Regions from separate parts of the Xenorhabdus sp. PB62.4 genome, predicted to be linked through region 3. Evidence: predicted binding sites of a transcription regulator. Region 3 holds the regulator's gene; each other region holds the start of a gene.
What was found. The regulator PhoB, encoded in region 3, activates phosphate uptake and scavenging genes when phosphate is short. The targets are predictions, from matches to a motif close to CTGTCATAAAACTGNCNNAT.
Positions count from the first base shown of each region.

Region 1 (11,020 bases), on a different contig from region 3:
CACCCCTGTGCGCAAGCCCGGATCCAGGCCCATCGTTGCCCGCATACCCGCTGGTGCGGCCATCAGCAGATCATGCAGGTTACGGGCGAATACGTTGATGGCTTCGTCTTCGGCTTTCTCGCGCAGTGTGCCCATCAGTTCGGTTTCCAGATGCAGCAACACTTTGATGCGCCATGTCCAGCTCACCACTGCCTTGCGCCAGCTATCAGCCGATGTATTATTCAGGCGCAGATTAAGGTGATCGGTAATAATTTGCTCGCAGTAGCTCTCTTTTGGCGCTTCCTCAAATTGAGGATCGGCATTCAAAGAGAGTTGCAGGATACCCTCATTGCGTCCACGGAACATAGCAAGGGCGCGGTGGGAAGGAACAGCAGAGATGGCTTCGTGATGATCGAAATAATCACTGAATTTAGCGCCTTCTTCCTCTTTGCCTTCGACAACTTTGGAGACTAAGTGGGCATTTTTCCACAGATAATCGCGGACTTTTGCTAGCAGAGCCGCATCTTCGGCGAAACGCTCCATCAAGATATAACGAGCGCCATCCAGTGCCGCTTTGGTATCAGCGACACCTTTGTCAGCATCGACATAAGCCGCTGCCGCCAGTTCAGGCTCTTGCTGCGGATCCTGCCATAGCAGGTCGGCCAGAGGTTCCAATCCGGCTTCAATGGCAATCTGCCCACGGGTACGGCGTTTAGGTTTATATGGCAGGTACAGGTCTTCCAGTTCGGTTTTGCTCAATGTCGCATTAATCGCGTTTTCCAGCTCAACGGTTAACTTTCCCTGTTCCTCAATAGATTTCAGAATAGTCTGACGGCGGTTGGATAGTTCGCGTAGATAACCGAGGCGGTTTTCGAGCTGGCGGAGCTGCGTGTCATCCAGACCACCGGTGGCCTCTTTACGGTAACGGGCAATGAAAGGAACCGTATTCCCTTCATCAAGCAGAGTAATGGCGGCTTGGACTTGCTGTGGTTGAGCCTGTAGCTCACCGGCAATGATTCGACTTAAAGATTCATTCATGGTCTGTTTTCTTCAACTTTCTTAGCGCCTGTAGATATCGTCGGATATCATCAGGCAGAGCCGGATAGGATCAAATTTCATCTGAAACAATATCGGCATGGTTCAAACTGGCTCCATTTATACGTGCTGAGCGCGATAATTTCCAGTTTAGCGCGATATTTCGGTCATGTTGCGACAGAATTCATCGAATATCTTCCGGGTTGAGATATAGTACACCGCCATTAATCATCTTTTCTCAAGTGAGTTTTTTCATGGCCAAGAGTCACTACATTACCCGGGAAGGTTGGCATGCGCTTGATCAGGAACTGAAATATCTCTGGAAAGTTGAACGACCTAAAGTCACTCAGGCTGTTTCAGATGCCGCTGCGTTAGGGGATCGTTCAGAGAACGCAGAATACATTTATGGTAAGAAAAGATTAAGAGAAATTGACCGTCGGGTACGATTCTTGTCCAAGCGGCTGGATGTCCTGAAAATTGTTGATCCTGATCCGCGGCAAGAGGGAAGAGTCTTTTTTGGGGCATGGGTGAAAGTCGAAAATGAAAATGAAGAAGAACATATTTTTCGGCTGGTGGGGCCGGATGAATTTGAGCCGGCCAGAAAGTGGATTTCCATTGACTCTCCCGTGGCAAGGGCGTTGCTTGGCAAGCAAACTGATGATGAGGTTACGGTGATGACGCCCAATGGCATCGTGACGTATTGGATACTGGAAATCAGCTATCAGCCTTTAGCATAAATCATGGCGGTTATGTGACCTAAAAGGAAAACAAGGAGAGAAAACCTAACCATAAGCAATTATTGCCAATGCCGTTAATGGCCTTAAAATACATGCGGTTAGTCTCTATTGAATTATGGGTTTTCTGTGAGAGTGATGGATATCGCGGGCATGGAGCATCTTGGGAGCTGAAACATGCAAGAGAGTTATAAGATCCTTGTTGTTGATGATGATATGCGCTTGAGGGCATTATTGGAGCGTTATTTATCTGAGCAGGGATTTCAAGTTCGTAGCGTAGCAAATGCAGAGCAGATGGATCGTTTATTGACCAGAGAATCCATTCAGTTGATTGTCCTGGATTTGATGTTGCCGGGCGAAGATGGATTATCTGTTTGTCGAAGATTGCGAAGCCAGCATAATCCGATTCCGATCATCATGATATCTGCCAAAGGGGAAGAAGTTGATCGCATTGTTGGCCTTGAAATCGGCGCGGATGATTACCTTGCCAAGCCTTTTAACCCACGTGAGCTATTGGCACGCATGCGGGCTGTTTTACGTCGTCAGGCTAATGAATTGCCGGGAGCACCGGCATCAGATGATGCGGTCATCAAGTTTGGGAAATTTAAACTTGATCTCGGAACGCGCGAAATGTTCCATCAAGATGAATTGCTGTCTTTGACCAGTGGGGAATTTTCAGTACTGAAAGTTCTGGTTTCCCATCCTCGTGAGCCGTTATCACGGGATAAATTGATGAGCCTGGCACGGGGACGGGAATATGGTGCGATGGAGCGCTCCATTGATGTTCAGGTTTCCCGTCTGCGTCGCCTGATTGAAGACGATCCCGCGCATCCTCGCTATATCCAGACGGTTTGGGGATTGGGCTACGTTTTTGTTCCTGATGGAAGCAAAGTATGAAAAAGCGTTGGCTTTCGGCTCTCGCCTTGTTTCCCCATATCTTATCTTTGTCACTGGGCTGCCTGTTGATCAGTTATCTGGTCGCCCAGTGGTTGGCAAAGCTGGAAGCACTGTCATTCAACGTGGTGTTCCCTTATCTCTTTATCGGGATTTTTACGTCGGCATTGTCAGTATTTGCGGTGTTCTGGCGCTATCTTTACATCCAGAAGCAATCCCTCAAAACAATACAAAAAGCAGCGATGGATATGGGGAAAGGGAGAAGGGTAGCACCACTACCGGAGAGGGGAGCATCCGCCATACGCTCGCTGATTAGCGCCTTTAACCAGATATCCGTGGGGCTGAAATCACAAGAAAGTGTCCGGGCAGTATTGATAGCCGGAGTGAGCCATGATTTGCGTACTCCACTAACCCGCATTCGGTTGGCGATGGAAATGCTGGAAGGAAAAGATAATTTTCTCACGGAATCCATTCATCGGGACATTGAGGAATGCAACGCCATTATTGATCAATTCATTGACTATCAGCGGTCAGGACAAGATGTGCCGATGACACGCTGTGAATTGAACGGGCTGCTTGAATCGGTCATTGAGCTTGAAACTGCCATTGAAACAGAACAGCGCTGTGCGGCAGAAATTGAAAATAACTTATCTTCCCGCCCGGTTTTTATTTCAGCCAATCCGCTTTCCATTAAGCGGGTGTTGGTCAATATGTTGACTAATGCTCAACGTTATGGAAATGGATGGATTCGAATCAGTAGTGGGGCAACAGAAAGATTTGGTTGGTTTCAGGTGGAGGATAACGGCAAGGGGATGACAAAAGAAGAGGCCGCCAGCTTGTTCCAGCCATTCATTCAGGGAGAGCGGATACGCAATACTCACAATAATGGTGGCGTAGGACTGGGGCTGGCAATTATCCGCCGCATCATTAATATCCACGAAGGGTATATCGAAGTGGGAGAAAGTGAAAAGCAGGGGCTATCTATTCGCGCCTATATTCCTTTGAATGAAAAACAGTTACCCCTTGAAAACGGCCTGTCATAAAAATGTCATAATTCATACATTTTACTGTCATTGAATTCACCTATTTTCCTTCCTGATCCATTTCTTAACCTAAAAACCAGATTGTCGAAGATGTCTGACACTTGTTTTTAATTAATGATGCGTATCCCAGCAGGAGGGAATATGAAACCAATGCGTACCACCGTGGCAAGCATCATGGCCGCCGTATTTGCCATGACATCCCTGTCTTCATTTGCTGCCACCAGCTTGACGGGGGCAGGTGCGACATTTCCCGCACCGGTATATACCAAGTGGGCGGATTCTTATCAAAAAGAAACTGGCAGTAAAATCAATTACCAAGGCATCGGCTCCTCGGGAGGAGTGAAGCAGGTTATCGCTAATACCGTTGATTTTGGTGCTTCTGATGCGCCGCTTTCTGATGAAAAATTGGCGGCTGATGGTTTGTTCCAGTTTCCGACCGTGATTGGCGGCATTGTGCTGGCGGTAAACATTTCCGGTATCAAACCGGGTCAGTTGATTCTGGATGGCAGAACCCTCGGCGACATCTATCTGGGGAATATCAAGAAATGGAATGATCCCGCTATTGCAAAATTGAACCCCGGCCTCAAACTGCCGGATCAAAACATTGCCGTGGTGCGGCGTGCGGATGGTTCAGGCACTTCCTACGTTTTCACCAGCTACCTGTCTAAAGTGAATAACGACTGGAAAGAAAAAGTCGGGGCAGGTTCGACCGTCAAATGGCCAACCGGTTTGGGTGGCAAAGGCAATGACGGCATTGCGGCCTTTGTGCAACGCCTGCCCGGTTCGATTGGTTACGTTGAATACGCTTATGCTAAGCAGAATAACCTCGCTTACACCAAACTGATTTCAGCAGATGGCGCAGTATTGGCACCTACGGCAGAAAATTTCAGTGCGGCAGCAAAAGGTGTGGATTGGAGCAGCAGCTTTGCTCAGGATTTGACACACCAGAAAGGCGATAATGCGTGGCCAATTACCTCCACCACTTTCATTCTCATCCACAAACAGCAGGCAAGCGCCTCGAATGGCGCTGAAGTACTGAAATTCTTCGATTGGGCTTATAACGAAGGCAAAAAACAGGCGAAAGATCTGGATTACGCCGTTCTGCCGAAAGAAGTCGTCAGTCAGGTACGTGCAGCATGGAAGAGCAACATTAAAGACAGCAGTGGCAAACCGCTTTATTGATGAACTTGTTTTATTGACAGACTTTGTTAAACCTCCCCCCTTTCGGGGGAGAAATAACCCAAAATGAGCCTAGATGAGAATGAAGCGTATGGCCGAACGTAAAACGGCATATAAAACGATATTGAAAGCACCGAGTAAAAATGGCGACATTATTTTCAGTGCGCTGGTCAGATTAGCGGCGGTGCTGACCTTACTTCTGCTCGGCGGCATTATCCTTTCGCTGATCATTGCTTCCTGGCCAAGTATACAAACATTTGGTTTTGCTTTTTTGTGGAGTAAAGATTGGGATGCACCCGCCGGGGTGTTTGGTGCACTGGTGCCGATTTATGGCACATTGATGACGTCATTAATTGCCCTGATTATTGCAGTTCCGGTGAGCTTTGGTATTGCCCTGTTTCTGACAGAACTGGCGCCAAATTGGTTGAAGCGTCCATTGGGCGTGGCGATTGAACTGTTGGCAGCGATCCCCAGTATTGTTTACGGCATGTGGGGGCTGTTTGTCTTTGCTCCGCTGTTTGCTACCTATTTTCAGCAACCCGTTGGTGATGTGTTATCAAGCATTCCCATCGTGGGCGAACTGTTTTCCGGCCCTGCCTTTGGTATTGGCATTCTGGCCGCGGGCATCATTCTTGCCATCATGATTATCCCCTATATCGCGTCTGTCATGCGTGATGTATTTGAGCAGACGCCCGTGATGATGAAAGAGTCAGCCTACGGGATAGGCTGTACCACATGGGAAGTCATTTGGCATATCGTCTTGCCTTATACCAAGAACGGGGTGATTGGCGGCGTTATGTTGGGGCTTGGCCGGGCGTTGGGGGAAACGATGGCCGTCACCTTTATCATCGGTAACACCTACCAGCTCGACAGCTTGTCTCTCTACATGCCCGGAAACAGCATTACTTCTGCATTGGCAAATGAATTTGCTGAGGCGGAATCTGGCCTGCATACCGCGGCCTTGATGGAACTGGGGCTGATCTTGTTTGTGATCACCTTTATTGTATTGGCATTGTCAAAATTGATGATTATGCGTCTGGCAAAAAATGAGGGGCGCTGAGATGACAATCAACAATAATAACCAACAGCCCCATTTGGCTGGATCAGTACGTGAAGCAGGTATAGTCAATGAAGTGGATATGAAGAGCCGTCGTCGTATGCAGTCATGGCGTCGTCAGAAGAACCGCATGGCATTGATGTTGTCTATGGCGACGATGGCGTTCGGCCTGTTCTGGCTGATTTGGATTTTAATCTCTACCGTGACTAAAGGCATTGATGGTATGTCGCTGGCGTTGTTTACCGAAATGACGCCACCGCCCAATACAGAAGGGGGCGGGCTGGCAAACGCCATCGTCGGCAGTGGCCTGCTGATATTCTGGGCAACTGTCTTCGGCACGCCATTAGGCATTATGGCGGGGGTTTATCTGGCGGAATATGGCCGTCGTTCGTGGTTGGCAGAGATAATCCGCTTTATCAATGACATCCTGCTTTCGGCACCTTCGATTGTTGTCGGGTTGTTTGTCTATACGGTGGTCGTGACGAAAATGCAACATTTCTCAGGCTGGGCGGGAGTGATTGCATTGGCGCTGTTACAAATCCCTATTGTTATCCGCACGACGGAGAACATGCTGAAACTGGTGCCGGATAACCTGCGTGAAGCGGCTTATGCACTGGGAACACCGAAATGGAAAATGATTTCTGCCATTACATTGAAAGCGTCAATGTCAGGCATTATTACCGGCGTCCTGTTAGCCATTGCCCGTATCGCTGGTGAAACTGCGCCATTGTTGTTTACCTCGCTTTCCAACCAGTTTTGGAGCACAGATCTCAGCCAGCCAATAGCGAACCTGCCGGTCACTATCTTCAAGTTTGCCATGAGTCCATTCTCTGACTGGCAACAACTGGCGTGGGCCGGGGTATTACTGATTACCTTGTGTGTACTGCTGATTAACATTGCAGCGCGTGTGCTGTTTACGAATAAAAAGCACTAATTTTTATAGAGGTAACGAGAAGCACTGATGAATAAGGTTAATGACATTGCAGTAAATAATATCGCAGGAAGCAAAATTCAGGTACGCGATCTGAACTTCTATTACGGAAAATTTCACGCGCTGAAAAACATCACGCTGGATATTGCACAGAATAAAGTCACGGCATTCATCGGGCCGTCAGGATGTGGTAAATCCACATTGCTGCGCACTTTCAACAAAATGTATGAACTGTATGGTGAACAGCGGGCAGAAGGTGAAATCATACTGGATGGCACCAATATCCTGATGGATAAGCAAGATATCGCCTTGTTGCGCGCTAAAGTCGGGATGGTATTCCAGAAACCGACACCATTCCCGATGTCAATTTACGACAATATTGCTTTTGGGGTGCGCCTGTTTGAAAAGCTGCCAAGGGCTGAAATGGATGAGCGAGTCCAATGGGCACTGACAAAAGCGGCCTTATGGAATGAAACCAAAGATAAGCTCCACCAGAGTGGATACAGCCTTTCCGGCGGTCAGCAGCAACGCTTGTGCATAGCCCGGGGCATTGCTATCCGCCCGGACGTTTTATTGCTGGATGAGCCTTGTTCCGCACTTGATCCGATCTCTACCGGACGTATTGAAGAGCTGATTAGTGAGTTGAAATCAGAATATACCGTAGTGATTGTTACTCATAACATGCAGCAGGCCGCGCGTTGTTCTGATTACACGGCATTTATGTACCTCGGTGAACTGATTGAATTCAGCGATACTGACAGACTGTTCACCACACCAAAGATGAAGCAGACTGAAGATTATATTACCGGCCGTTATGGCTGATTCGGCATATAAATGAGGAATAGCAAACGGGGAATAACATAAGATGGACAATCTGAATCTCAGCAAACACATATCCGGTCAGTTTAACGCTGAACTGGAACATATTCGTACCGAATTGATGACAATGGGCGGGCTGGTGGAAGAGCAGCTCAGCAAAGCGATTCTGGCGATGCACAATCAGGATGAAGCGCTGGCACGGCAAGTGATTGAGGATGATCAGAAGGTCAACATGATGGAAGTGGCGATCGATGAAGCGTGTGTCCGCATCATTGCAAAACGCCAGCCGACCGCCAGCGATTTGCGCCTTATCATGGTAATTTCCAAGACCATTGCCGAACTGGAACGCATTGGGGATGTTGCCAATAAAATTTGCCAGACCGCCCTTGAGAAATTTTCACATCAACAGCAATCGTTGCTGGTTAGCCTGGAATCATTGGGGCGCCATACTATCCAGATGCTGCACGATGTACTGGATGCTTTTGCCCGCATGGATTTGGCCGAAGCCATTCGCATCTATCGTGAAGATAAAAAAGTCGATCAGGAATACGAAGGTATTGTCCGCCAGTTAATGACTTATATGATGGAAGATCCGAGAACGATCCCGAATGTCATGACAGCCCTTTTCTGCGCCCGCTCCATTGAGCGTATTGGCGATCGTTGTCAGAATATTTGTGAATTTATCTTTTATTACGTTAAAGGGCAGGATTTCCGCCACGTGGGTGGTGATAATCTGGAAAAATTACTGACCAAAGACGAATAACGTTAACTGACTGAAACGCTGGTCTTTTCCATCGGCGTTTTCTTTTTCTCATATTCTTTTAGGCTATAAATATAGCATTTTATATTATTTCAGGTGCTATATCTAAATTGATAGCTTTTGTTGGTCATATAAAAATTAATAATCAACAGGGGTGTTCAATGAAGATTCGCAATAAATCTCGCGTAGCGGTTACTGCGCTGCTGACCAGCCTGGCGCTGGTTTCTGGTCTGGTTTCTGGTGTAGCAAAAGCAGATAAACTTGATGACATTAAAAAAGCCGGTACGGTACGTATTGCGGTATTTGACAGTAACCCGCCATTTGGTTTTATCGATCCTCAAACGAAAAAACTGGCAGGCTATGATGTGGACATTGCCAATGCCATAGCCAGTGATTTGGGGGTAAAACTGGAACTGCGCCCAACGAACCCGGCAAACCGTATTCCTCTGCTTTCTTCCAAGAAAATTGACTTAATCGCTGCCAACTTCACGGTGACTGATGAGCGTGCTAAACAAGTCGATTTTTCCATTCCTTATTTTGCGACGGGCCAGAAATTTATTGCCCGCAAAGGTGTGCTGACTCAACCTGACGATATCGCCAAGCTGCGTATTGGGGCGGACAAAGGCACCGTGCAGGAAATTACCTTACGTGAACGTTACCCAACCGCAAAAGTCATCTCTTATGACGATACACCGCTGGCTTTTGCTGCTTTAAGAAATGGCAATGTTCAGGCAATTACGCAGGATGATGCGAAATTAGTTGGCCTGCTGGCGAACGTTCCGGAAGCTCAGAAAGCAGACTTTGAAATTTCCCCCTTTAGCATTACTCGTGAATATCAGGCGGTAGCGGCTTCCAAAGGAGAAGGGCGACTGATTGATGCCGTTAACCAGACGTTATTGAAGCTGGAAAAAGAGGGTGAAGCGGCGAAAATTTACAACCGTTGGTTTGGCCCGGAAACCAAATCTGCCCAGCCGCGCGGTGATTTTAAATTCGCGCCATTGGAAAGTCAGGCAAAGCTGTAACTCATTAGGGAATAGCGGAAAGCGCGTTTGAAATTAGCCTCGTAATAACGGGGCTTTGCTGCTTATTTATGCGGTGAATGATATGTTTGAGCAATTTATTACCGGGCACTTACTGGCTCCTGAATATCTACGATGGCTCTGGCAGGGATTTTTGATCACCTTGTGGCTCTCTGCCTGCGCCATTGTCTCTTCCACCTTATTGGGCTTTGTGATTGCTGCGGCACGAGACAGCCAAATTAAATCATTGCCTTGTAAGATATTGTGCTGGTTGGTCACGGTTTACACGACTGTATTTCGTAACACGCCGCTGTTGGTACAACTGTTTTTCTGGTACTTCGCATCGGGTCAGATCTTGCCTCAAGAGGTAATGATGTGGCTGAACATGCCCCATGAAACAACGATTTTTGGCCTGACGCTGGAATGGCCATCCTTTGAATTTTTGGCAGGATTTATCGGCCTGACACTCTATTCCGCCCCTTTTGTGGCAGAGGAACTGCGCGCGGGTATTCAGGGCGTCGGACGCGGGCAGAAATACGCCGCTCATGCGTTGGGCCTAACGGGTTGGCAGGCCATGCGGCATGTGGTACTGCCGCAGGCGCTGAAAATCGCCATACCGCCTTTGTTGGGGCAATACATGAATATCGTCAAAAACTCCTCATTAACCATGGCAATTGGCGTGGCAGAACTGTCCTATGCTTCTCGTCAGGTGGAAACCCAATCCTTGCAAACCTTTGAGGCATTTGGTGTCGCAACTGTACTTTACATCGCCATCATTGCCGTGATGGAAGGTTGGGGACAGTGGCGTCAGCAGAAAACATTAGCGAGGGGGTATTGAGATGGATTTTACCGTTATTGCTGAAAACTGGCGTTATTTGCTATTGGGCACTTTTCCCGATGGGCCGCTGGAAGGAGCGGCATTGACGCTGGCAATCAGCCTCATGGCAGGTGTGATTTCTATCGTATTCGGCATTGTGGGGGGAATTGCCCTGGCGATGCTGCGTGGATTTTGGGCCAACCTGTTGGCGGCTGTATTGGGATTTTTCCGTGCCATTCCCGTTATCATGCTGATTTTCTGGACATACTTTCTGTTGCCAGTGGTATTGGGAATGGAAATTCCTGAAATTACCACAGTCGTTTTTGCGCTGGCGTTGATCACCTCGGCTTATTTGGCGCATGGCGTGAAAGCGGGCATTTTAGCGATCAGTGAAGGCCAATGGCGCGCGGGATTATCACTGGGGCTAAATCGTTGGGAAGTGTTGTGGCATATCGTCTTACCGCAGGCACTACGCATGATGGTGCCTTCATTTATCAACCAATGGATTGCATTAATTAAAGATACCTCCTTGGCCTATATTGTTGGTGTGGGGGAATTGTCATTTCTGGCGGCCCAAGTGAATAACCGCAGCATGGTCTATCCGATGGAAGTCTTTTTATTTGTTGCGTTGGTTTATTTTGTGATGTGTTTATCATTGGAGTTGATTGCCAATTACGTTGCCCGTCGTTTCTCGGTGAAACGTGAAAAAACCGCGATCTTTGGATTTTGGCGCAAAAAAACATTGAGTGTGGT
Region 1 covers NZ_NKHR01000009.1:34,247-45,266, reverse strand. Annotated here, with positions in the region: gene Xenpb_RS09890 (Tex family protein) at 1-1,017, opposite strand, end outside; gene greB (transcription elongation factor GreB) at 1,269-1,751, shown strand; gene ompR (two-component system response regulator OmpR) at 1,926-2,645, shown strand; gene Xenpb_RS09875 (ATP-binding protein) at 2,642-3,685, shown strand; gene pstS (phosphate ABC transporter substrate-binding protein PstS) at 3,827-4,867, shown strand; gene pstC (phosphate ABC transporter permease PstC) at 4,956-5,924, shown strand; gene pstA (phosphate ABC transporter permease PstA) at 6,004-6,855, shown strand; gene pstB (phosphate ABC transporter ATP-binding protein PstB) at 6,883-7,674, shown strand; gene phoU (phosphate signaling complex protein PhoU) at 7,718-8,434, shown strand; gene Xenpb_RS09845 (ABC transporter substrate-binding protein) at 8,593-9,453, shown strand; gene Xenpb_RS09840 (amino acid ABC transporter permease) at 9,536-10,288, shown strand; gene Xenpb_RS09835 (amino acid ABC transporter permease) at 10,290-11,020, shown strand, end outside.
Region 1: pstS (phosphate ABC transporter substrate-binding protein PstS) is a predicted target of PhoB. The motif match lies at 3,710-3,729, and genes of this name have one in related genera.

Region 2 (11,020 bases), 130 kb from region 3:
ACAGCCCCGGTTTGTGAGCACATTGATGATTTGGAACTCCTTGAGAAAGAGTTGGCATTGGATATTGCCCACGGTTTAGTGGGAAAAACAGCCATACATCCAAAACAGATTGAATGTATTCAGCGGGCGATGAGAGTCAGTTCCCACGATTATGCTGACGCATTGAATATTCTCACCTCAAACCAAGCTGTCTTTAAATCTCAGGGGGTGATGTGTGAACCTGCTACTCATCAACGGTGGGCGGTCAATATTCTTGAGCGGGCTGAATATTACGGTATCGGGCCTGAGACAGCATAAAGACTGAAACCAGAGAAAAGAGGATTAAGGTTTTTAATCTGTTTTATTATTGATTTACCTGTGATAGAAGCTATGCTGAAATTTATTCCCGTGGTTAACAGTAGGGGGTTTTGTTATCCCTGACTTGGTAATTAAAAAGATGCTGCTCAGTCCCAAACAATTTAGAAATTTCAAGTTAACTTTATTACTTTCACATGGCAAACCGGTTAGTAAGGTTAGGATCATTAGCGAGCTCAGTTGTTCTGAGCCGACACTAACACGTGCATTGCGGGAATTGAGGGATCTTTACTGTGCTGATATTCGTTTTAGCAAAATGGGGAATACTTATCAATTAGTTGATAGTGGAGCGTTGACCAAGAAAGACGTGAAAAGGATCGAAGAGCTGCTTGCTCAGCATCTCAGCCTGAAAGCCGAAGAGTCCACCAGTCATGTTTTCCTTGATAAAGAGAAGAAAAAGCCTATTTCTCTCTCTTTGAGAATGTCCGTTATCAGAAAAATTGATGGTCTGGCTAATCGGCTTGAAACGACCAGAAGTGAAGTGGTTGAAATGGTTGTAGACAGGTGCATTGAGACGCTCATGAAAGAAACCCTGCACAGCGAATTACCAAAACGACGAGTCCCGTAATGCCAGCCGGTTGAATTCAACTGGCATCAGGGGGAGGATGATTGGCTCGATGGGTTGCTTAGTGGTTGTGGCGTGTGAGTTTATCAAGATATCCCATCACAAAGGCGGACAAAACGAAGGTAAGGTGGATAATGACATACCACATTAGTTTATTGTCCGGTACATTTTTGGCATCCATAAAGATACGCAGCAGGTGAATGGAGGAAATAGCGACAATTGAGGCTGCAACTTTATTTTTGAGTGAGGTTGCGTCCATTTTCCCTAACCAGCTCAGCTTCTCTTTACTTTCGTGAATATCCAGGCTTGAGACAAAATTTTCATAACCTGAAAACATCACCATCACCAATAACCCACCCACTAAGGCCATATCAATCAGAGAAAGCAGTGTCAGGATCAGGTCTGACTCTGCAAGCGAAAATATATTCGGCAGGATGTGCGTGATTTCCAGAAAGAATTTAATCGCAAGAGCAAATAGCGCTAATGATAAACCGAAATAGACCGGTGCAAGCAGCCAGCGCGAGGCATACATAGTGTTTTCGAGAAAGCGTTCCATGGTGTTTTTATATGTTACAAAAGGGGCGATAGTATAGATCAAGAGTGTGAAAGCTATGAAATAGTTATCAGTCAGACCTTCATCCAGGCATAGATAAGCTTTTATCGCGGTTCATAAAGATATTGATGGCGATGCAAAAGCGCTTACTGGGTGCATAACTAATCATAGAGCCAGTGCCCTGCTACGAACGAATACCACCTTTATGAGAATCCACCAAACAATGGCAACGCCATAATAATGGCATCTTCCTTTCCCGTCGCAGTCGGGTAATAATTCTTACGGATGGAAACCTCATTGAAACCCAGATCTTCATATAACCGGATAGCGGATTGATTGGAACGCCGTACCTCAAGCCATAGGGTATTTATCTGTTTTTCAGGCAATCTATCGATGAGATGGTTCAACAATGCCCTGCCATATCCCCTTGATTGATATTCAGGATCAATGGCGATATTAAATAGCGTGGCTTCATCCATCACATATTGCGTTATCGCAAAACCGATAATCTGGTCATTCAACGTTATTTTATAGTTGAGATAACGCTCTCCCTGATTGGAGTAAAACGTTTTTTCACTCCAAGGAAATGCGTGGCTGGCCTGTTCTATTTGAAATGCTGTGGAAAGATCAACGGGAGTTAATAGAGAAATATTCTTCATAATGGTAAATTTGTTGCCAAAGAGAGCGTTTTGCATTCCCATCAAGAGATAAGTCATTTAATGCCGGGCTTCTCAAAGAAATCCCTTGTATTGATAGGGTAATATCAACCCCCAACAGCCAGTATGGGCAGTGGATTGATTCCGAAAGTAGCTCAACATCTTTTGTCGTGATGCAATATACCGATGAGGCATCAATCCCCATGGCTGTAAAAATATCAGCAAATAATGAATGACTTAAGTCAATATGATCATGGGTAATGATCAATAGACGGGTTGAATCAGGGATGAGGACAGATAATTCACCTTGCAAGGCCATCGGGCTACGCAAAACCCATTGAGTGATCCCCAACTGGGAGAGTAATCTGTCACGCTTCGTCATCGTGTTTTATTCCATCTGCCATAAAAAAATAACGGGTAATATATTATCAGAGGGCTTATCTCTGCGCCAACTAACACGGCATTCCAATACTGCCCACTGATATTTATACTTGGATAAAAGATTTATAAGGAGCTATTCATAGATGTCAGCATTAACCCCGGCCAGCGAAGTTATCCTGCGCCATCATGAGCAATTCCGCTCCCATCATCTGCTTTTTGCCGGTGATCTTCAGGACAATCTTGCAACGGAAATCGAAGCTGCAAGTGTACGGGTGCATACTAATCAGTATCATCATTGGCAATCCCTGATTCGTCAACTCGGTGACAATGCTTACTTTGGCCTTGTGGCAGACAGCACATTTATCAAAGAGTGTGATACGCTGATTTATTACTGGCCAAAAAGCAAGCATGAAGCACGTTTTCAGCTACGTAATCTGTTTTCCGTTCTGTCTCCCAACACTGATATTTTCATTGTGGGGGAAAACCGCAGTGGCGTGCGTAGCGTTGATAAGTTGATGGAAGGTATAGCTCCTTTCCATAAAATTGATACTGCCCGCCGTTGCAGTCTGTTTTATGGTCAATTGAAAAATCAGGTTCAGTTTGATCAAAATAACTGGTGGAACAGCTATCAAGTGGGCGATGTCATTGTTAATACACTGCCCGGCGTGTTTAGCCAGGATGATCTGGATGTAGGCAGTCGTCTGCTGCTTTCGACTTTTGATGCTCCCATCTCCGGTAGTCTGTTGGATATGGCCTGTGGCTCAGGCGTACTGGCAACCGTACTGGGTAAGAAAAACCCTGATTTGGCGTTGACATTAAGTGATGTCAATGCTGCCGCAATCACATCCAGTAAAGCAACGCTGAAAGCCAATAAGTTGGAAGGCAATGTCGTCACCAGCAATGTATATTCTGCCATTGAAGAAAAATTCGACTGGATCATTTCTAATCCACCATTCCATGATGGCTTGAAAACTAATTTGGCAGCGGCTGACGATATGATCCGTATGGCACCAAACTATCTGAAACCGGGAGGTAAGTTGCGGATCGTTGCAAACGCTTTCTTACCTTATCCTGCGCTGTTAGATAGTGCCTTTGGCAAACATGAAGTTCTTGCACAAACAGGCAAATTCAAAGTGTATCAAGCAACAAAGAAGTAGCTTAAGCTTTAAACTCGCTCCCCGTTTTGCCTGCTCCAGCTTAACGAGCAGGCAATTTCACCAAAACATCAATATGCTGTTTTTTACACCAATCACTCTTTTTTCCACTAAATAATGATTGACGCCAGCCATAAAATCTCTAGAATGCGCCTCCATGCTATTCGTTTAAGTAATAGTGTCTGAATATGCGAGGGTGGCGGAATTGGTAGACGCGCTAGCTTCAGGTGTTAGTGTTCTTACGGACGTGGGGGTTCAAGTCCCCCCCTTCGCACCAAATCAGATGACTATCGGTTAAACAAATGGGATAAATGGCAGTACCTGCGAGGGTGGCGGAATTGGTAGACGCGCTAGCTTCAGGTGTTAGTGTCCTTACGGACGTGGGGGTTCAAGTCCCCCCCTTCGCACCACTGTTCCATTTTCCTTCTCTTTATCTTTCTTTGCTTTTCTGTTTTATGCCCCTGCCCTTATTGTTCAAATCTCTTATCAAACAATAAGTTGTTTCAAAAATATCCCAACATAACGGTAATAACAATTATTTCAAGTCCATCGCATCACGTAAGGTAAAATAGAGATCCGTCTGATCGGTTAGTCCAACAACATTGGCAGCATGTGGGCCATAAGCAGCAACCCGTAACTGTGCCCCTGTATGTTCCTGGCTATCTCCTTCCGAATTCCCGTAGTTTACTGTCATGACAGCCCCGTCTTTAGTAATCAATGAACGCGTCAAACCCGGCGATTTTGCACCAGGCTCAATGATCTGGCTGGAATGCGCATGATCAGCAGTCACAATCACTAACGTATCACCCTGTTCTTTCGCAAATTTAAGCCCCACTTGTACCGCCTTATCTAAAGCGACAGTTTCACCAATTTGCGCACAAGGATTGGCATTATGATCCTGTTTATCAATCGAAGCGCTTTCGACTTGCAGGAAAAAGCCATTTTTATTTTCTTTCAGTAAATCAATCGCTTTTTCTGTCATTTGTTGCAAAGTCGGGGCGTTAGAATCTAATTTAGAATTTACGTCGCACTTCACAGGCTTTTCATTGATATTACCGTGATAAACCGCCTTTGGTCCTGCCCAAGCGACATCCATATTTCCGTCATGGAACAAACCTAACAAGGGCTTTTGTTGATTGGCTTCTTTGACGGCAGCTAACGACTGAGCATCGGTTACCCATTGATATCCCTGACTCAATGCCTGTTGTTGTAATGTTTTTCCTTTATTGATGCCGGATACTGATTGTTGGGTAAATGATTTCGCCCCGCCCCCCAAAGTTACATCAGCGCGTGCTGCCAGTAATTGCTCAGTGATGGAGCCTTTACCGCCATTTTCTAACGCATCAGTGGGACATTTTTTTGATGTTTCTTCTGGGCCATAGCATTTACGGTTTGTGATATGTGCATACAGGGCCGCTGGAGTTGCATCCTGAATTTCAGACGTCGTCACATTTCCCGTTGCTTTACCGTTCTTTTTGGCTAATTCCAAAAGGGATAAGTGAGCGTTACCAAAAACATCAATGCCTAATGCCCCGTTATAGGTTTTCACTCCTGTTGTCCAGGCGGTAGCAGACGCCGCTGAATCTGTTACATAGTTGGGTTTTTGTGTTTTCTTATCCAGCGAGTAGTGAGTATATTGTCCGGTAAATGGCAAAGCGTCGATCCCTTTAAAGAATCCACCAGCGCCTTCTGCATAATTACGCGCAATGGTAATCTCAGAGTCCCCCATGCCATCGCCGATAAACAAAATCACATTCTTCGCTTTGTTGTTACTCAGGGCCGCCTTAAGTGCCTCAGTTTGATCTTGAGTCAAACGGCGGGCACCACCAAATGCAGTCATATTACCTTGCGCTGCGCGCTGTTGCGCCATAATGTGATTTGAATTGCTAGCTGCCCATGCAGGCATAGCAGCTCCTGACATCAATACAGTAATGGCAGCAGCAAGCAGCTTTTTTTCATAATTACGCGACATAGGTTTTTCCTTGCAGTCAGATAAATATACCCGCCGTCTTTCAAGTGTAGCCTTGCTGGCTTACCTTAAAATCCATTGGGTAAAAGATGAAAAATCATCATGTTGAGTTGCCCGGATAATAGATATGTTATATGACAGCTATTTGAACCTATGACGACATTCTGATGACAGGAGGGTTTGCTGAAAGATAAAAAGCGCCACAGCAGCCAAAGGCCGGATGGCGCCCTATCAATATAAATTAATAGCGCATGATGACCGACTTCAATTCCGTATAGTGTTCAATGAATGCACTGCCAAATTCACGCCCCATCCCAGAGGATTTCACGCCACCAAATGGAACAGCAGGATCGAGGAACGTGTGCATGTTGATCCATAGTATTCCCGCTTCAACGCGAGATGTCATACGCATCGCTTTGCTTAAATCGTTAGTCCATAAACTGGCAGATAAGCCAAACGGCGTCGCATTCATCATGGCAATCAGCTCTTCCTCATCGTTATAGCTGAGGAAAGTACCAATTGGCCCGAATGTCTCCTCTTTCATTAGCGTGTCTTCAGCACTATTGGCTCTAATGATTGTAGGAGCGACAAAAAATCCCGCCCTTTCCAGCGCATGGCCGCCATATACGATTTCACTCCCCTCCTGACGCGCTTTCTCAAACAAAGACAGAATTTTTTCATAATGCTCTTTATTTGCCAAAGGCCCCATTTCCGTCGTTTCATCAAGGGGAGAGCCAATTTTCATCGCAGACAAGCGCTCAGAAAGTAATTTCAAAACCGCATCCATATGAACAGAAGGAATATAAAAACGTTCCGCAGCCGCACAGATTTGCCCCTGATTCATATAACCAGCTTCCAAAACCCCGTCAACAATCTTCTCAACAGGCATATCCGACAGGAAAGCAGCAGCATTTTTACCGCCTAACTCCAGCGTTGCACGGAACAGCCCATGTTCCATGACAGATTTGCCAATGAGCTTTCCTGTAGGTACTGAACCCGTAAAAGTGACCTTGGCACACAGAGGATGGGTGAGCAGGTGCGTCCCAACACCCGCCCCAGACCCATTGACGATGTTAATCACACCATCAGGAATTCCGGCTTCTTTCGCCAGTTCAGCGACACGCAGCATGGTCAAGGGGGTATATTCACTGGGTTTCAGCACAACGGTACAACCACTGGTCAGCGCGGCCCCTAATTTCCAGATAGCAATCATGATGGAGAAATTCCACGGAATAAGACCAACCACTACGCCTATCGGTTCACGGCGGGTAAACGCAGTATATTTCTCTCCTTTCAATGAGGGCAATGAAACATCCAGTGTTTCTCCGCTGATTTTGCTCGACCATCCGGCAAAATAGCGTAAATAATCGGCAGATGCCCCCACATCCAGCATGCGGGATAACTGGATGGGTTTGCCTGAACATAAGCTTTCCAGTTGTGCCAGTTCTTCACTATTTTTCAGCAATAAATCAGCCAGCCGATTCAGGCAATTCCCTCGTTCCATAGGTGAAGTTTCTGCCCATACACCGTGAAAGGCGGTTGATGCCGCCTGCATTGCCTGATTAACTTCGGTTTCTCCTCCTTGATTGACTATAGCTATCGTTTCACCCGTCGCAGGGTTAACGACAGAGAAAGTTTCATTTTCCTGACCAAGAATAGAGACTCCATGAATATAATGACCGTGAGAACGTCGCAGAAAAGCGGTAACAGACTCCAGCAAATTAATTTCACTCATCATCTCTTCCTCAGTCTAGCCAGACACTTGTCCGTTTATGCAGGCCATGTAATGTTTGACGAAACGTTCGCTGGTGATTTCCCACAGTACTTCAGTCCCTTTTGCCGCAAACCACGAGTCACCTTCATGATATTCAACCGTAACCCCAGTTTTGGCATCCGTCAGTTTTATTGAGCCTTCATGCACTGTTGCCATTTCATCAAAGGGGTAGACCATTTTAAATTTGCCTTTGGTACAGGCAAAAATACCGCAAGTCAGATTATCCGATGGTGCTCCATAGATCATGGCTGCACTCACCTGCGGATCTCCCTCTACCACAACAGAACCAAGATTAGTGACACTGCCAATGGGCATTAATTCAGGAAGGGCTTTATCTAATAATAATGGCTTGATCATGACTTTTACCTTTTAACAGTTACCGTTCAAAAAAATCGTGGGAAAAATGCTAAACAGAAATCCGACTAACAACGTCCTTTCCAATAACCCGAAGTTTGGTGCCAAATTTTGCCGCCAGAGAGCAATACATTCCTAAAGCTGTCTTTCCCAATAACATCAAGATGTGGAATAGAGCTCAATAGTGAATAACGATCGGAGCCTTCGCTCATTCCTTCAGCAAGAATTTTGCAAATAATATGGCTTGGGGTTACACCAAAGCCTGAGTACCCCTGAACATAGAACACATTTTTATGCTTAGGCAGGGAACCAATTTGCGGGAACAAATTAACACTGCAACATAATGGCCCGCCCCATGCCAATTCTATTTTCACGTCTTTCAGGTAAGGGAAGGTTTTCAGCATGATATGGCGGTTCCATGCTTTTAAATCGGAAGGCATATATTCAAAAAACTGTGTCGCACTACCATATAGCAGACGGTTTTCTTTAGTGACACGGTAATAATCAATGACGGGGCTGATATCGCTGTATGCACCGCGAATCGGGCTTATTCGTTCAATCAAATCTTCGGGCAGTTCTTCTGTCATCAATTGGAAAGCATACGTATTGATCGTTTTTCTGTAGATAGTGGGTTCAAGCTCCTCATCCAAGAAGCCATTACATGCCCACAACATCTTGCTGGCACGAACTGAGCCGGTTGCTGTACGCACCGTAACCCGTGGGCCATATTCGACATTCAAGACCTGACTATTTTCAAAAATCTTAACACCGTATTCGGAGACAGCCTTCGCTTCGCCTAAAAGCAAGTTGAGTGAATGAACATGACCGCCACCCATATGTTTCAATGCACTGGTATAGCGCTCTGATCCAATGACTTTTTTGACATCAGATCCTGTATAAAGCTCGATTTCCTCATCAGGAGAAGCGGCACGGAAGCCTTCCAGCCAGCCCCGCAGGGTTTTATCATGCCGTGAATTCCAACCAAGATAAGCATAACCCCGACAAAAATCTGCCTTAATATCATATTTGGCAATCCGGTCACGAATAATGCCCGCTCCCAGGCTGCTGATTTTGAATATTGTTTCCAGGCCTTTCTCACCAACATGGCGTTTGATCTTATCCAAGTCATGACCGATACCTGTCATCACTTGCCCGCCATTACGACCGGTCCCCCCAAATCCCAGAGTCCGGCCTTCCAAAATAGCAATATTGGTGATCCCTTTTTCAGCAAGTTCTAATGCCGTATTGATACCAGAGAATCCCCCGCCAATGATAACGACATCAACATCCAAATCTTCTGTCAGCATTGGAAAACGGAGATCATATTTCTTAGTTGCCGCATAGTATGTTAATGAATCAAGTTTATTATTCATGCTATACCCCGTGTGCATCTATCCCCTGATGATATACATCCAGTTACATTGCTATCCTGTTTTTTCAGGGAGATTTATCATATTTATTGAACATTAATTATTTAGGTGTATTCACAAAAAATTAACAAAAGCATCGGTAAAAATATTAATAAGTTAATAGTTGTGTATCAAATCGCTGACAGTGAATTTCATCTCAAGGTGTATATGAATCACATGTACTTAAAATGCTCAAATTGTTTGTTGTTTTCATGTTAATCAAATCACAATTATTAAAATATTCATTAAAAAATGAGGGATTTTATGTTTTCATTTTGTGATAAATGGAAGAGGAATTTTTTTAATACTGAATTATTCTAAAAAAGATATTTGCATGTGTGCCTAATAAGTTTCGAGTTGTAACCAAAACAGCCGCCTGAAAGATGAAAGGCATAATCACTAAAAGGAACCAAAATGCTACCCAAGAAAATTATCCTTGATTGCGATCCCGGGCATGATGACGCTATTGCTCTCTTGCTTGCTCACGGAAATCCAAACATTGAACTATTGGCTGTAACGACCGTGGTTGGCAACCAGACTCTGAATAAAGTAACCCATAATGCGCTGTGCGTTGCCCGAATTGCCAATATTCGCAATATTCCTTTCGCAGCAGGATGCCACCGACCACTCGTCCGGGAGATCAAAACAGCACCGGATATTCATGGCGAGACAGGTCTGGATGGCCCTATTCTGCCTGAACCAGCAATGAGGTTGGATTCCCGTCATGCAGTAGATTTAATCATTGATGTGATTATGGAAAATCCGCCTAAAAGCGTCACTCTGGTTCCTACTGCCGGTCTGACGAATATCGCCATGGCTGCACGCAAAGCCCCGCAGATTGTCGAACGTGTAAAGGAAGTGGTATTGATGGGAGGTGGTTACCACAAAGGTAACAGAAGCGCTGTTGCTGAATTTAATATTTTGATCGATCCGGAAGCTGCACACATTGTTTTTAATGAAAAATGGCCCCTGACAATGGTGGGTTTAGATCTCACTCATCAGGCTCAAGCGACGCCTGAAGTGATTGAGAAGATTGCCCAGATTAAAACGCATTCTGCTCAATTCGTTTTGGATGCACTCCAATTTTATGGGGACAGGTATCGTGAGAGCCAAGGATTTGGCTATCCTCCGGTACACGATCCTTGTGCGGTAGCCTATGTGATCGACCCTACTGTCATAACAACCCAAAAAGTCCCCGTTAATATTGAGCTAACCGGAGCTTTAACAACAGGCATGACAGTCGCAGATTTCCGTTTTCCACCGCCTGAAGATTGTCATACACAAGTTGCCGTCAAATTGGATCAAGATAAATTTTGGCAATTAGTGATCGATGCGTTGAAAAACATTGGCGAAACAACCTATTGAACTTAAAAGTCATAAGTTTGTTCGGGAAGGGCCAGCTTAATAATCATGCGAATATATCCTTTGACCATTGAGGTGGTCCCTTGATTCAGTGGTTAAAGGAAATTCTATTCAACAAGTCTTATCCCCATCAGCACAGCACTGCATAAGATCAAAAACAGGGTGGCATATTGAAATACCTTGTCAGGCATCTGTTTCATCAGATATTTAGCTAAAGGGATAGACAACAGGGAACCAACAAATAACACCAGTGCCAGTTTCCAGTTTGTATGATCGCCATATGCGAAAGCAAAAGCAGATGAACCAGATAATATCATTGTGACGAAAAGGGAGACACCAATTGCTTATTTTATATTCACCCGCCCGTAACGCAGCAACAATGGCAGCACGACAACTCCACCACCAACGCCAGTAGTGCTGATAACCAAACCAACAGCCGCTCCGATTGCAAGTTCAGGGATCAATGACATTATCTCGTTTCCAATAGGA
Region 2 covers NZ_NKHR01000001.1:171,116-182,135, reverse strand. Annotated here, with positions in the region: gene Xenpb_RS00795 (HpcH/HpaI aldolase/citrate lyase family protein) at 1-297, shown strand, start outside; gene Xenpb_RS00790 (tellurium resistance protein TerW) at 437-922, shown strand; gene Xenpb_RS00785 (TIGR00645 family protein) at 981-1,475, opposite strand; gene rimI (ribosomal protein S18-alanine N-acetyltransferase) at 1,676-2,131, opposite strand; gene Xenpb_RS00775 (DNA polymerase III subunit psi) at 2,100-2,510, opposite strand; gene rsmC (16S rRNA (guanine(1207)-N(2))-methyltransferase RsmC) at 2,653-3,666, shown strand; tRNA gene Xenpb_RS00765 (tRNA-Leu) at 3,854-3,940, shown strand; tRNA gene Xenpb_RS00760 (tRNA-Leu) at 3,987-4,073, shown strand; gene phoA (alkaline phosphatase) at 4,199-5,635, opposite strand; gene Xenpb_RS00750 (aldehyde dehydrogenase family protein) at 5,874-7,367, opposite strand; gene Xenpb_RS00745 (cupin domain-containing protein) at 7,383-7,763, opposite strand; gene Xenpb_RS00740 (FAD-binding oxidoreductase) at 7,829-9,133, opposite strand; gene Xenpb_RS00735 (nucleoside hydrolase) at 9,584-10,534, shown strand; gene Xenpb_RS19810 (TSUP family transporter) at 10,639-10,872, opposite strand; gene Xenpb_RS19805 (hypothetical protein) at 10,876-11,001, opposite strand.
Region 2: phoA (alkaline phosphatase) is a predicted target of PhoB. The motif match lies at 5,787-5,806, and genes of this name have one in related genera.

Region 3 (11,020 bases):
TGTGAGTAGTTCAATAGAAGAGGCTTTGGTATTTTGAATATCCAGCTCAGACTGTGCGTCTTTATGGCGTCGATAAATTTCCTGAGACAGAATACCGTAAATTTCTGTGCCTGTTAGCTCTTCCAGTAAGTCTGCCCGATCTTTATCCTGCGCATTTAAGAATGCAGCAAAATCACCCTGTGATAAGAGCATGGATTTGGTAAAACGACCAAAATCCAACCCGGTTATTTCGGCAATTTTTTCTTTTTTCTCTGGAATTTTATCAGCCAGAATTTTCCCGTCTTTTTTGAGGGCCAGCTCTCCTTTTGGCTGTTGGAGTTTGCCATCTGCTTGGTTACGAGCGCGGCGTTGGCTCCAAAATGCCCGATAAGCGACACCTTTGACTTCGAATTCAACTTCCGCGAGGCATTCAGCAGTATGGCGGGTCATTAGCTCGTTTTGCGAACTGGAAATCGTCTTAAGCCTTGGGGTTTCATGATATAAAGCGAGGCAAATGGCATCCAATAAAGACGTTTTACCTGCACCCGTTGAACCGGTAATGGCAAATAATCCATTGCTGGCAAAAGGCTCTGCCGTAAAGTCAATCTTCCATTCACCTTGCAGGGAATTGATATTTTTCAGCCGTAAGCTAAGAATTTTCATAGGAGAGGCTCTTCATGTGATTGCTGAGAAATATCATCCAGCGTTTGCTTAAATAAGGTAATCAGGCGTTGCTTTTTAGCAATATCTTCTAATTCTTCCTGAGCCAAACGTCGTTCGAAAATCTCATTGACACTCAATTCGGTGAGGGTTTCTTTATTTTGTTCAGATAGTGACAATTGGCGGGTATTTTTGCTGCGGCGCAGCAGAATTATCTCAACGGGCAGACCTTCACTCAGGGTTTGGATACGTTTCTGGATATCGGGCAGGTAATCTTGAGTCGCGACTTCAATATCCAGCCAGACCGGGCGTTCACCTTGATACTCCCTGAAAATCTGTAATTGTTCCTCTATCTGTTTCAAGTTGCCACGAATCAACTGCATTGGTTGATAGTCTGGAACGGGTAAAAGCGTGATGCTATCAAGCTTATCTGCCTTAAAGTCAACTAAGCAGACGCTTTTTTCCTGGCCCACTTCATCAAAACTCAGTGGAATAGGCGAACCGCTGTAGCGGATGTGCTCAGATTTTCCGATAACTTGTGGACGATGAATATGCCCCAGTGCAATATAGTCAGCAGGTGGAAATTCTTGGGCAGGGAACGCATCCAATGTGCCAATGTAAATATCGCGGACGGAGTCTGTGGTGGAAGCTCCGACGGTAGTGAGGTGCCCGGTGGCAATAATTGGTAATGGTTGGCCGAGTTGTTCCCGTAACGCACAGGCGTGATGATAAAGCTGGTGATAGTGTTCCGTAATGGCATTTTGTAATGCTTGCTGTTTTTGGGTGCCAGATTGTCCCGCCTGGCTGATCATGACGTCCCGCGGGCGAAGATAAGGAATAGCGCAGAGAATCGCCCCTGCATTACCATCTTTATTATTCAGCACTTTTATTTGTTTTTCTGGCTCTTTGGTTTCGGCATTGGCAATCACTGTTGTATTCAGGTAAGAAAGCAGGGCTTTTGACTCATTGAGTGTAGCGACAGAATCATGGTTTCCCCCAAGAATGACAAGTTGGCAGCCTGTTGGCTGTAGCGCCACAATGAATTTGTTGTAAAGCTCGCGTGCATAACTGGGAGGGGAGCCTGTATCAAAAACATCTCCGGCAATAATCAATACATCAACCTGATATTGAATGATTTTTTCAATAAGCCACTGCAAAAAGTGCTTGTGTTCTGCTGCGCGGTTTTTGGTAAAGAAATATTGTCCAAGATGCCAGTCCGATGTATGAATGATTCGCATGTCTTCCCGCCGTTGCCTGTGAGTTTCTCGTACCTGTGACAAGCGCTAATTATAATGGGTATGTGAAAGATGTCCCGCGCCATTCAGTCCCTTTTGTTGAATTATCGAGTAGCTTCGCATCAAGAATGAAATATGACAGATGAGGTATATATTCCCTGCGAGCCAGATTACAGCTTGATGATTGAGAGATAATAGTTTTCATAAAATTGTCATAAAATTGACTCATAATGTCCTAAAGTGAATGTTGCTGACTTCAATGATATTGACAGGATTAACCATGGCTAAACGCATTTTGGTAGTTGAAGATGAAGTACCGATTCGTGAAATGGTTTGTTTTGTACTTGAGCAAAACGGTTATCAGCCCGTTGAAGCTGGAGATTATGATACGGCAATAAGGCGTCTGTCAGAGCCTTATCCTGATTTAGTGTTATTGGATTGGATGCTTCCCGGCGGCTCAGGCGTACAGATTATCAAGCAAATTAAGCGGGATAATAATACCAGGGCGATTCCAGTCATTATGGTAACGGCTCGCTCAGAAGAAGAAGATCGGGTGCGTGGCCTTGATGTCGGAGCTGATGACTATATCACTAAGCCTTTCTCACCCAAGGAGTTGATTGCCCGTGTCAAGGCAGTTCTGCGGCGTATCTCGCCCATGGAAGCAGAAGATGTCATTGATATGAATGGATTGATACTGGATCCGGTATCTCACCGAGTTTCCAGTCAGGGACAGGATTTGGAGATGGGACCAACCGAATTCAAACTTCTCCACTTTTTTATGACTCATCCAGAGCGTGTTTATAGCCGGGAACAGTTACTTAATTATGTGTGGGGAACGAATGTTTATGTGGAAGATCGCACCGTCGATGTACATATCCGGCGATTGCGTAAGGCGTTGGAAATCGGCAAACACGATAAAATGGTACAAACCGTTCGTGGCACAGGATATCGTTTTTCTACCCGTTATTGACGGTTATGAGTCCCGTTGGTGTTGATTGGCAGAAGTTTGGGTAATGGTTTCGGGTAATACCGTTTTCGTACCGGAGAAAATAACGTGCTTGAGCGTTTATCATGGAAAAAGTTGGTATTGGGCTTCGTGCTTTTCTGTTTGCCCGCTGTCATTTTGTCTCTTTTTGTTGGTCATTTGGCTTGGTTATTGGTTATCGCACTATTTTTGGCACTGGTGTGGCATGGCTATAATTTGCTGAAATTATCCCATTGGTTATGGTTAGATCGCAGTATGTTACCTCCTGCGGGACGCGGCGGATGGGAACCTATCTTTTACGGCATTTATCAGATGCAGCAGCGTAACCGTAAACGGCGTCGTGAACTCGTATTATTGATCAAACGTTTTCGCAGTGGCGCTGAGTCACTACCGGATGCCATTGTGATGATGACCACAGAGGGCAACATTTTCTGGTGTAATCGTCTGGCACAGCATTTACTTGGGTTCCGTTGGCCAGAGGATAATGGTCAGCATATTTTCAATTTACTTCGCTACCCCGATTTTAGTCGTTATATCACAGCAAATGACTTTTCCCGCCCTTTAACTATCGAATTGAACAACGGTAATATGATGGAATTCCGGGTCATGCCCTATTCAGAAAGGCAGTTATTGATGGTGGTGCGTGATATTACCCAAAAAAGGTTACTGGAAAATTCCCGACGGGATTTTTTCGCCAATGTCAGCCATGAACTCAGGACACCGCTTACTGTACTGCAAGGTTATTTAGAAATGATGCAGGATCAGGTACTTGGTAGTCAGGTAAACCAGAAAGCGGTCAGAACGATGCAGGAACAGATACGGAGAATGGATAGTCTGGTTACGCAACTATTGCATCTCTCTAAAATTGAAATCGGCCCGCAAGTGGATATGAATAAAGTGGTTGATGTTCCCGCTATGTTGAGTTTATTGCAGCAGGAAACCCTCGCTTTGGGTAATAACCAGTATGACATCATATTTAATGTTGATGAAAAACTGAAAGTTTTTGGTAATGAAGAACAATTGCGCAGTGCGATGTCTAATCTGGTCTATAACGCCATTAGACATACTCCTGAGGGAACGCGAATTGAGGTGAGTTGGCAAAGGGAGGCTCAGGGGGCGCTGTTTAAAGTGGAAGATAATGGGGGAGGAATTAGCGCAGAACATTTGCCACGTCTTACCGAACGTTTTTATCGTGTTGACCGTGCCCGTTCCCGACAAACTGGAGGTAGCGGGCTAGGGCTGGCGATAGTGAAACACGCACTACATCATTACAATACCCACCTCGATATTTCCAGTGTATTAGGAAAGGGATCTATTTTTAGCTTTCTATTAGCATCTCGACTTATTGTTTCAACTAAAAAGAGTTTGAATAAAAAATAGCTAAGTTTAATAGGATTTAATGGTAACAATACGGGAAAAATTATTTATTAACCAATATGAGTGAAAAAAGTACAAATCATATAGTGTGTATTCAATGATAGATAACAATAATCACTGATTTTAAAATTTAGTTTAGAATATTGTTCTGGTTTTTGGTTTGATGCTTGCCTTTTGACGCTATAAAAGTTTTACTTGTGGGCAGTTGTTGGCGATTCTAGCTGTAATTACTACTATCATTCTGTATTTCACGTTTATCAGTGAATATTATGTTACTCACTGATTGTTAAAACAGAATTCAGTCTCGCCAGTGAAAATTCAAGTGATTGCGATACTTAATATCGTACATACAATTCTTTTGGCAACAATACATTAATAATCATTATGGCATACCGTTTATCATCTAAGGATATTTGGGCATTGGGTTTTATGACTTTTGCCTTGTTCGTTGGTGCGGGAAATATCATTTTTCCGCCTATGGTTGGCTTGCAGGCTGGAGAACATGTTTGGATCGCAGCCGCTGGCTTTTTGCTAACCGCTGTTGGCTTGCCCGTTATTACCGTAATTGCTTTGGCAAAAGTAGGTGGTGGCATTGAAGCACTTAGTTCACCTATCGGAAAAACTGCGGGTTTGGTTCTGGCAACTGTTTGCTATTTGGCTGTAGGCCCTCTATTCGCAACGCCCAGAACCGCAACAGTTTCTTTTGAAGTGGGTATCGCGCCAATTACCGGAACTGGTGAACTTCCTTTGTTCATCTACAGTGTTGTTTATTTTGCATTGGTGATCCTGATTTCACTGTATCCGGGTAAACTGCTGGATAGTATCGGGCACATACTGGCTCCAATCAAAATTCTGGCGCTGGCAATTCTGGGTATCGCTGCTGTGCTGTGGCCTGCTGGTGACTCTATTTCCGCCGTTGAAACCTATAAAGAAATTCCGTTCTCAAATGGCTTTATAAATGGCTACCTGACGATGGATACATTAGCCGCGATGGTGTTCGGCATTGTTATTGTTAATGCTGCTCGTTCCCGCGGGGTTGAGGCTTCTTCTTTGCTGACTCGCTATACCATGTGGGCTGGCCTGATTGCGGGTCTTGGCCTGGCACTTGTGTATCTCTCTTTGTTCAAGCTTGGGGAAAACAGTGGCACATTGGTACCGAATGCTGAAAATGGCGCTGTGATCCTGCATGCTTATGTCCAAAATGTTTTTGGTAACTACGGCAGTTTCTTCCTGGCGGTACTGATTTTCGTGGCCTGTATGGTTACCGCTATAGGTCTGACTTGTGCTTGTTCTGAGTTTTTCAGCCGTTATTTACCGTTATCTTATCGTGCGCTCGTGCTGATTCTGGGCACGTTCTCTATGCTGGTGTCTAATCTGGGCCTGAGCCACTTGATTAAGTTCTCTATTCCAGTGCTGACGGCAATTTACCCGCCATGTATCGTTCTGGTATTACTGAGCTTTACAATGAACTGGTGGAATAACTTCTCGCGTATTCTGGCTCCAGCAATGGCTATCAGCCTGCTGTTTGGAATTTTGGATGCAGTAAAATCTTCTGAATATCTGTCTCACTTATTGCCTGAATGGGCGAAGCATTTGCCATTGGCAGATCAGGGTCTGGCATGGTTACTGCCTGCTTTGCTGGCTATCGTTGTGTGTGCTGTTTATGACCGTATCGCAGGAGGAGTAAAACTCCCAAAGTATGAAGCTCAGCATGAAGAACAGTAAGAAAAAATGAGTGGTTATTCACTAACTTCATGACTGAATTGGTGATATTAATAATAAGGGTGGGCTGTTTTAGTATGCCCACCCTTATTTACTCAGACTGAATCAGTAACCAATAGCAGCACCAGCAGGTCGCCGTACATCATTGGAACCATAGATGTAGCCTTCACGGACAATGCCTGATACCGCTGAATCATTGCCGGAAGAATTTACAGAAGTCACCCCTGCCGCGCCCGGCAATCCAATCATGATTAATTCTGTCGCTCCCCATGGTGTTTGCTCCACCATTTTGTAACCCATTTTTTCCAGTAACTTCAGGGTATCTTTCGACAGGCCACGTTGCTCGTAATAGATTTCATCGGGGAGCCATTGATGGTGTATACGTGGGCTATTGACTGCTTCTTGTGGTGGCATATTGAAGTCGATGATATTTAGGGCGCTCTGTAGCGTGATGGAGATAATGCGGGAACCTCCCGGAGAACCTAACACCAGAAAGATTTTATCATCTTTGGTCACGAGAGTTGGGCTCATTGATGATAGTGGGCGCTTACCCGGGGCAATGGAGTTAGTTGCGCCTTGCACTAGCCCGTACAGGTTTTTTTCACCCACTTTGGTTGTGAAATCGTCCATTTCATCGTTCAGGAAAAAGCCGGTTCCTGGTGCAATCACGACAGCACCAAAGCGTCCATTAATTGTGTAAGTGGTTGATACTGCATTTCCGTTTTTATCCACGACGGAATAATGCGTGGTTTCTGGTTTTTCATGGGGACCAATGCCAGGTTGGACATTGACTGATGGAGTCGCTTTGTCAGGTTGAATCTCTTTTCGGATAGATTCTGCGTAGCTTTTACTTAACAGCCTATCAAGAGGGTTTTTGACAAATGCCGGATCGCCCAGATAGGTGTTTCTATCCATATAGGCGTGGCGCATGGCTTCTGTCAATGTGTGGATATAAGCAGCGGAATTAAATCCCATGGATTTAAGATCATAACCTTCCACAATATTCAATATTTCGCATAACGTGACGCCACCAGAGCTGGGAGGTGGAGAAGAGATGAATTTGTAGCCGCGATAGCTACAGGTGACAGGGGTTGTTTCGGTGGTATGAAAGTTAGCAAAATCGGCTGCGGTGATAATTCCCCCCGATTTTTTTGATGCTTCTTCGACAAGTTGAGGGATTTTACCGTGATAAAAAGCATCCGGTCCTTTTTTGGCAATCACTTCCAGTGTATTAGCTAAATCAGTTTGAATGAGTCTGTCTCCGGGTTCGAATGGCGTACCATCTTTACGCAGGAAAATACGGGTTGCTTCTGGATCTTGAGCAAAACGCTTAACAGTTGTGTCCAGAATATCGGTATCGCCTCGGGTCAGGATATAGCCTTCACGAGCGAGTTTGATGGCTGGAGCCATCACTTGTTCACGGGTCAATGTGCCATATTTTTTCAAGGCTTCTTCAAATCCCATGACTGTGCCCGGTACAGCAACTGATTTATAACCATACAGGCTGGCATTTTTGATAACATTGCCGTCTTTATCCAGATACATATTAGCACTGGCTGCGGCGGGTGCGGTTTCACGGAAGTTAATGAAGGTATTTTTGCCATTGGCGAGATGGATAGTCATAAATCCACCCCCACCAATGTTGCCGCAGCAAGGATTGACGACAGCCTGGGCATAGCCAACAGCAACTGCGGCGTCAATAGCGTTCCCACCCATTTTGAGAATATCGATACCCGCTTGTGAAGCAAGGCGTTGTGAGCTGACAACCATGCCTTGTTTAGCTTCAACGGCAGGTTCAGTGGCTGCATAAATTGGGGAAAAGACGAAGAGGGATACAGCTATCAATGGTATTTTCCATGCTTTTAACATGTGTTGTTCTCCTAAGCGTGAGTCTACTGTGGGGAGACTCAATTGTTTGTGATGTTTTTGTTAGCAGTATGTAGATTACCTTATCTAAAGCTCAGGATTTTGGAAAGGGCGATTTTTTGTGCGTAATTTAATGCAAGCCGATAAGACAGCGGGCTTCAGGAAGATCTGTTTTGCGAGAAAAAACCAGCCGACAAGCGGCTGGTTTGGAAGGGGTAATAACTTTATGTTATTAAATGACTAAACGCTGCGGAATATTACAGTTTGTCAGCATTTTTGGTCAGGTATTTGGCTACGCCTTCAGGTGAAGCGCCCATACCTTCTTGACCTTTTGCCCATTGTGCAGGACAAACTTCGCCATGTTCTTCGTGGAATTGCAGAGCGTCAACCATACGTACCATCTCATCGATGTTACGGCCCAGTGGCAGATCGTTAACAACTTGATGACGGACAACGCCATTTTTGTCAATCAGGAAAGAACCACGCAGGGCAACGCCAGCTTCTGGGTGCTCAATGCCGTAAGCTTTCATGATGTCACGTTTGATGTCAGCAACCATTGGATATTTGACTTCGCCGATACCACCTTCGCTGATTGGGGTTTTACGCCATGCGTTGTGAACGAACTCAGAGTCGAAGGAAACGCCGATAACTTCAACACTGCGTTTCTGGAATTCTTCATAACGGTGATCAAAAGCGATCAACTCAGAAGGGCAAACAAAAGTGAAATCCATTGGCCAGAAGAAAATAACGGCAGGACGGCCATTCAGGTGTTTTTTCAGATTGAAGTTACCAACAATTTCACCGTTACCGAGAACGGCAGCAGCTGTAAAGTCAGGGGCTTGGCGGGTTACTAAAACCATAATTGACTCCTGTGATTTTAAAAGATGTTATGTAAAAACGGGTTACAGCATAAGGAATTAGGGTATAGCAATAAAGAATAAAATACCAATTACTGTAATAGGTTTTACCTATTGATAACCTGTTTTTAATTCCTTTTTGCCTACATAAGATAAAACTATTTGAAAAAAGTGCAAGGCTCTGGAAAATTTTTTCATTCAAGCAGGCGCTTATTTGACGCTAATGCCATCATCTGTGGATAGAATTGTAAAAATAGTGATTCAAAATCAAGGTAATGGGTTTCTATATCTTGATATGATCCTGCCAGCGCTGATAATTTCGGACGTCTGCGTGCCATGCTTTGCAGTACATTGGCAATGCAGGACATATCCGCATAGCGGATGAGCAGGTTTTGTGACCAGAGATAACTGTTCAGTTCTTGAAACTTTTCAGGGGTTGAATCGAGATGAGGCTCTATGTTGCTGCGGGCAATGTTGGCGAATTCAGGCAAAGAATAATTTTTCTCAAGTTTGTCCCAATGTAGGGCAAGAAAATGATCCCATATGATATCAAGGGTAATTGGGGCAACGCGGCGATACTCGCAACGGAATAAGTGACGTGCTTCTATGACAAGCGGATGTCTGTCCGTCAGGCTGTCTACCCGACGGTGCATACGGATGCCCGCTACAATGTCGGAATTGAACAATCCTTCTGGTGAACCGCGGACAAAATCCGCCATCAGATTGCCCAATAAGGAGCTTTCCGATAATGCAGCTAAATGAAGGTGTGCGAGAAAATTCATGATGAGAGTATACCGTAAATCGCTAAACCAGATGCTTCTTTGTTGCACCCTCGTGTTTGCAGCACTAGACTAGTCCGCCTGTTTTTTTTGAATGATACAGATAAAATGCGTGTCGCTGATTTTACATTTGAACTGCCAGATGAGCTGATTGCTCACTATCCCCAGCCACAGCGGAGTGCCTGTCGCCTGCTTTCCCTCGACGGTGAAACGGGAACGCTGACGCACGGTGTTTTTACTGATGTGCTGGATAAGCTGGAAGCCGGTGATCTGTTGGTTTTCAATAATACTCGCGTCATTCCTGCGCGCCTGTTCGGCCGCAAAGCGACGGGGGGAAAATTGGAAGTTTTAGTTGAAAGGATGCTGGATAATAAGCGAGTGCTTGCTCATGTTCGTGCTTCCAAGGCACCAAAAGAAGGTGCTGAGCTGATTCTTGGTGAAGATGTTCTTGGTGAAGATCGAAGCATTAAAGCAACGATGCTGGCGCGTCATGATACATTGTTTGAAATTCGTTTTGATGATGATCGTGATGTGTTGACCATTTTGGATCAGATTGGTCATATGCCACTGCCTCCTTATATTGCCCGTCCTGATGAAGACGCAGATCGTGAGTTATATCAGACGGTCTATAGTGAGCGCCCGGGCGCAGTGGCTGCCCCGACTGCCGGACTGCATTTTGATGAACCGCTTTTGGCTGCCTTGCGTGAAAAAGGCATTGAAATGGCCTTTGTCACCTTGCATGTTGGCGCAGGTACTTTTCAGCCTGTGCGAGTGGAAACCATCGAAGATCATGTTATGCATGCTGAATATGCGGAAGTGCCACAAAATGTCGTGGATGCTGTACTGGCATGTAAAGCGCGTGGTAACAAAGTTGTCGCGGTGGGAACAACTTCAGTCCGCTCATTGGAAAGTGCTGCCAGAGCCTGCCAGAATGGGATTCTTGCGCCTTTTTTTGATGATACCCAAATCTTTATCTATCCGGGTTTTGAATATCAGGTTGTCGATACATTGATTACCAATTTCCATCTGCCAGAATCCACGCTTATCATGCTGGTTTCTGCGTTCGCCGGTTATAAAAATACCATGAGTGCCTATAAAGAAGCGGTGACAGAAAAATATCGCTTTTTTAGTTATGGTGATGCGATGTTTATCAGTCGCAATATGATGGCATCGAAAGAAATGATGTCGAAAGAAGCGGTGTTGAAATAAAATATTTTGAAATCAGAATGATCGTCATTTCAGCTAGTTAATAACGTTACATGTTGTTTCTGGCTGACATGATTGTCGTTCAATGCTGACCAATATCTTCGTGAAAATGTCTATTGTCAAAGGCATTGAAGCGATGGGCTTTGGCGGCGCGACACGAAATGCTATACATCTCGCCTAACCTTAGTGCGTACAGCGGGCAGATTGTTAATCGCCCTAAATTTCGTGATTGTTAGATAGAACAAATCATCTTGCAATTCTTACAGAGGGTGGGTATATACTATGTATATACATTTATTGTGGAGGTTTGTATGTCTACTGCAATTAAAAAATGGGGGAATAGTCAAGGGATTA
Region 3 covers NZ_NKHR01000001.1:301,625-312,644, forward strand. Annotated here, with positions in the region: gene Xenpb_RS01260 (AAA family ATPase) at 1-642, opposite strand, end outside; gene sbcD (exonuclease subunit SbcD) at 639-1,877, opposite strand; gene phoB (phosphate regulon transcriptional regulator PhoB) at 2,155-2,844, shown strand; gene phoR (phosphate regulon sensor histidine kinase PhoR) at 2,929-4,239, shown strand; gene brnQ (branched-chain amino acid transport system II carrier protein) at 4,621-5,961, shown strand; gene ggt (gamma-glutamyltransferase) at 6,064-7,827, opposite strand; gene Xenpb_RS01290 (peroxiredoxin C) at 8,082-8,684, opposite strand; gene Xenpb_RS01295 (ACP phosphodiesterase) at 8,876-9,463, opposite strand; gene queA (tRNA preQ1(34) S-adenosylmethionine ribosyltransferase-isomerase QueA) at 9,569-10,669, shown strand; gene Xenpb_RS01305 (AbrB/MazE/SpoVT family DNA-binding domain-containing protein) at 10,978-11,020, shown strand, end outside.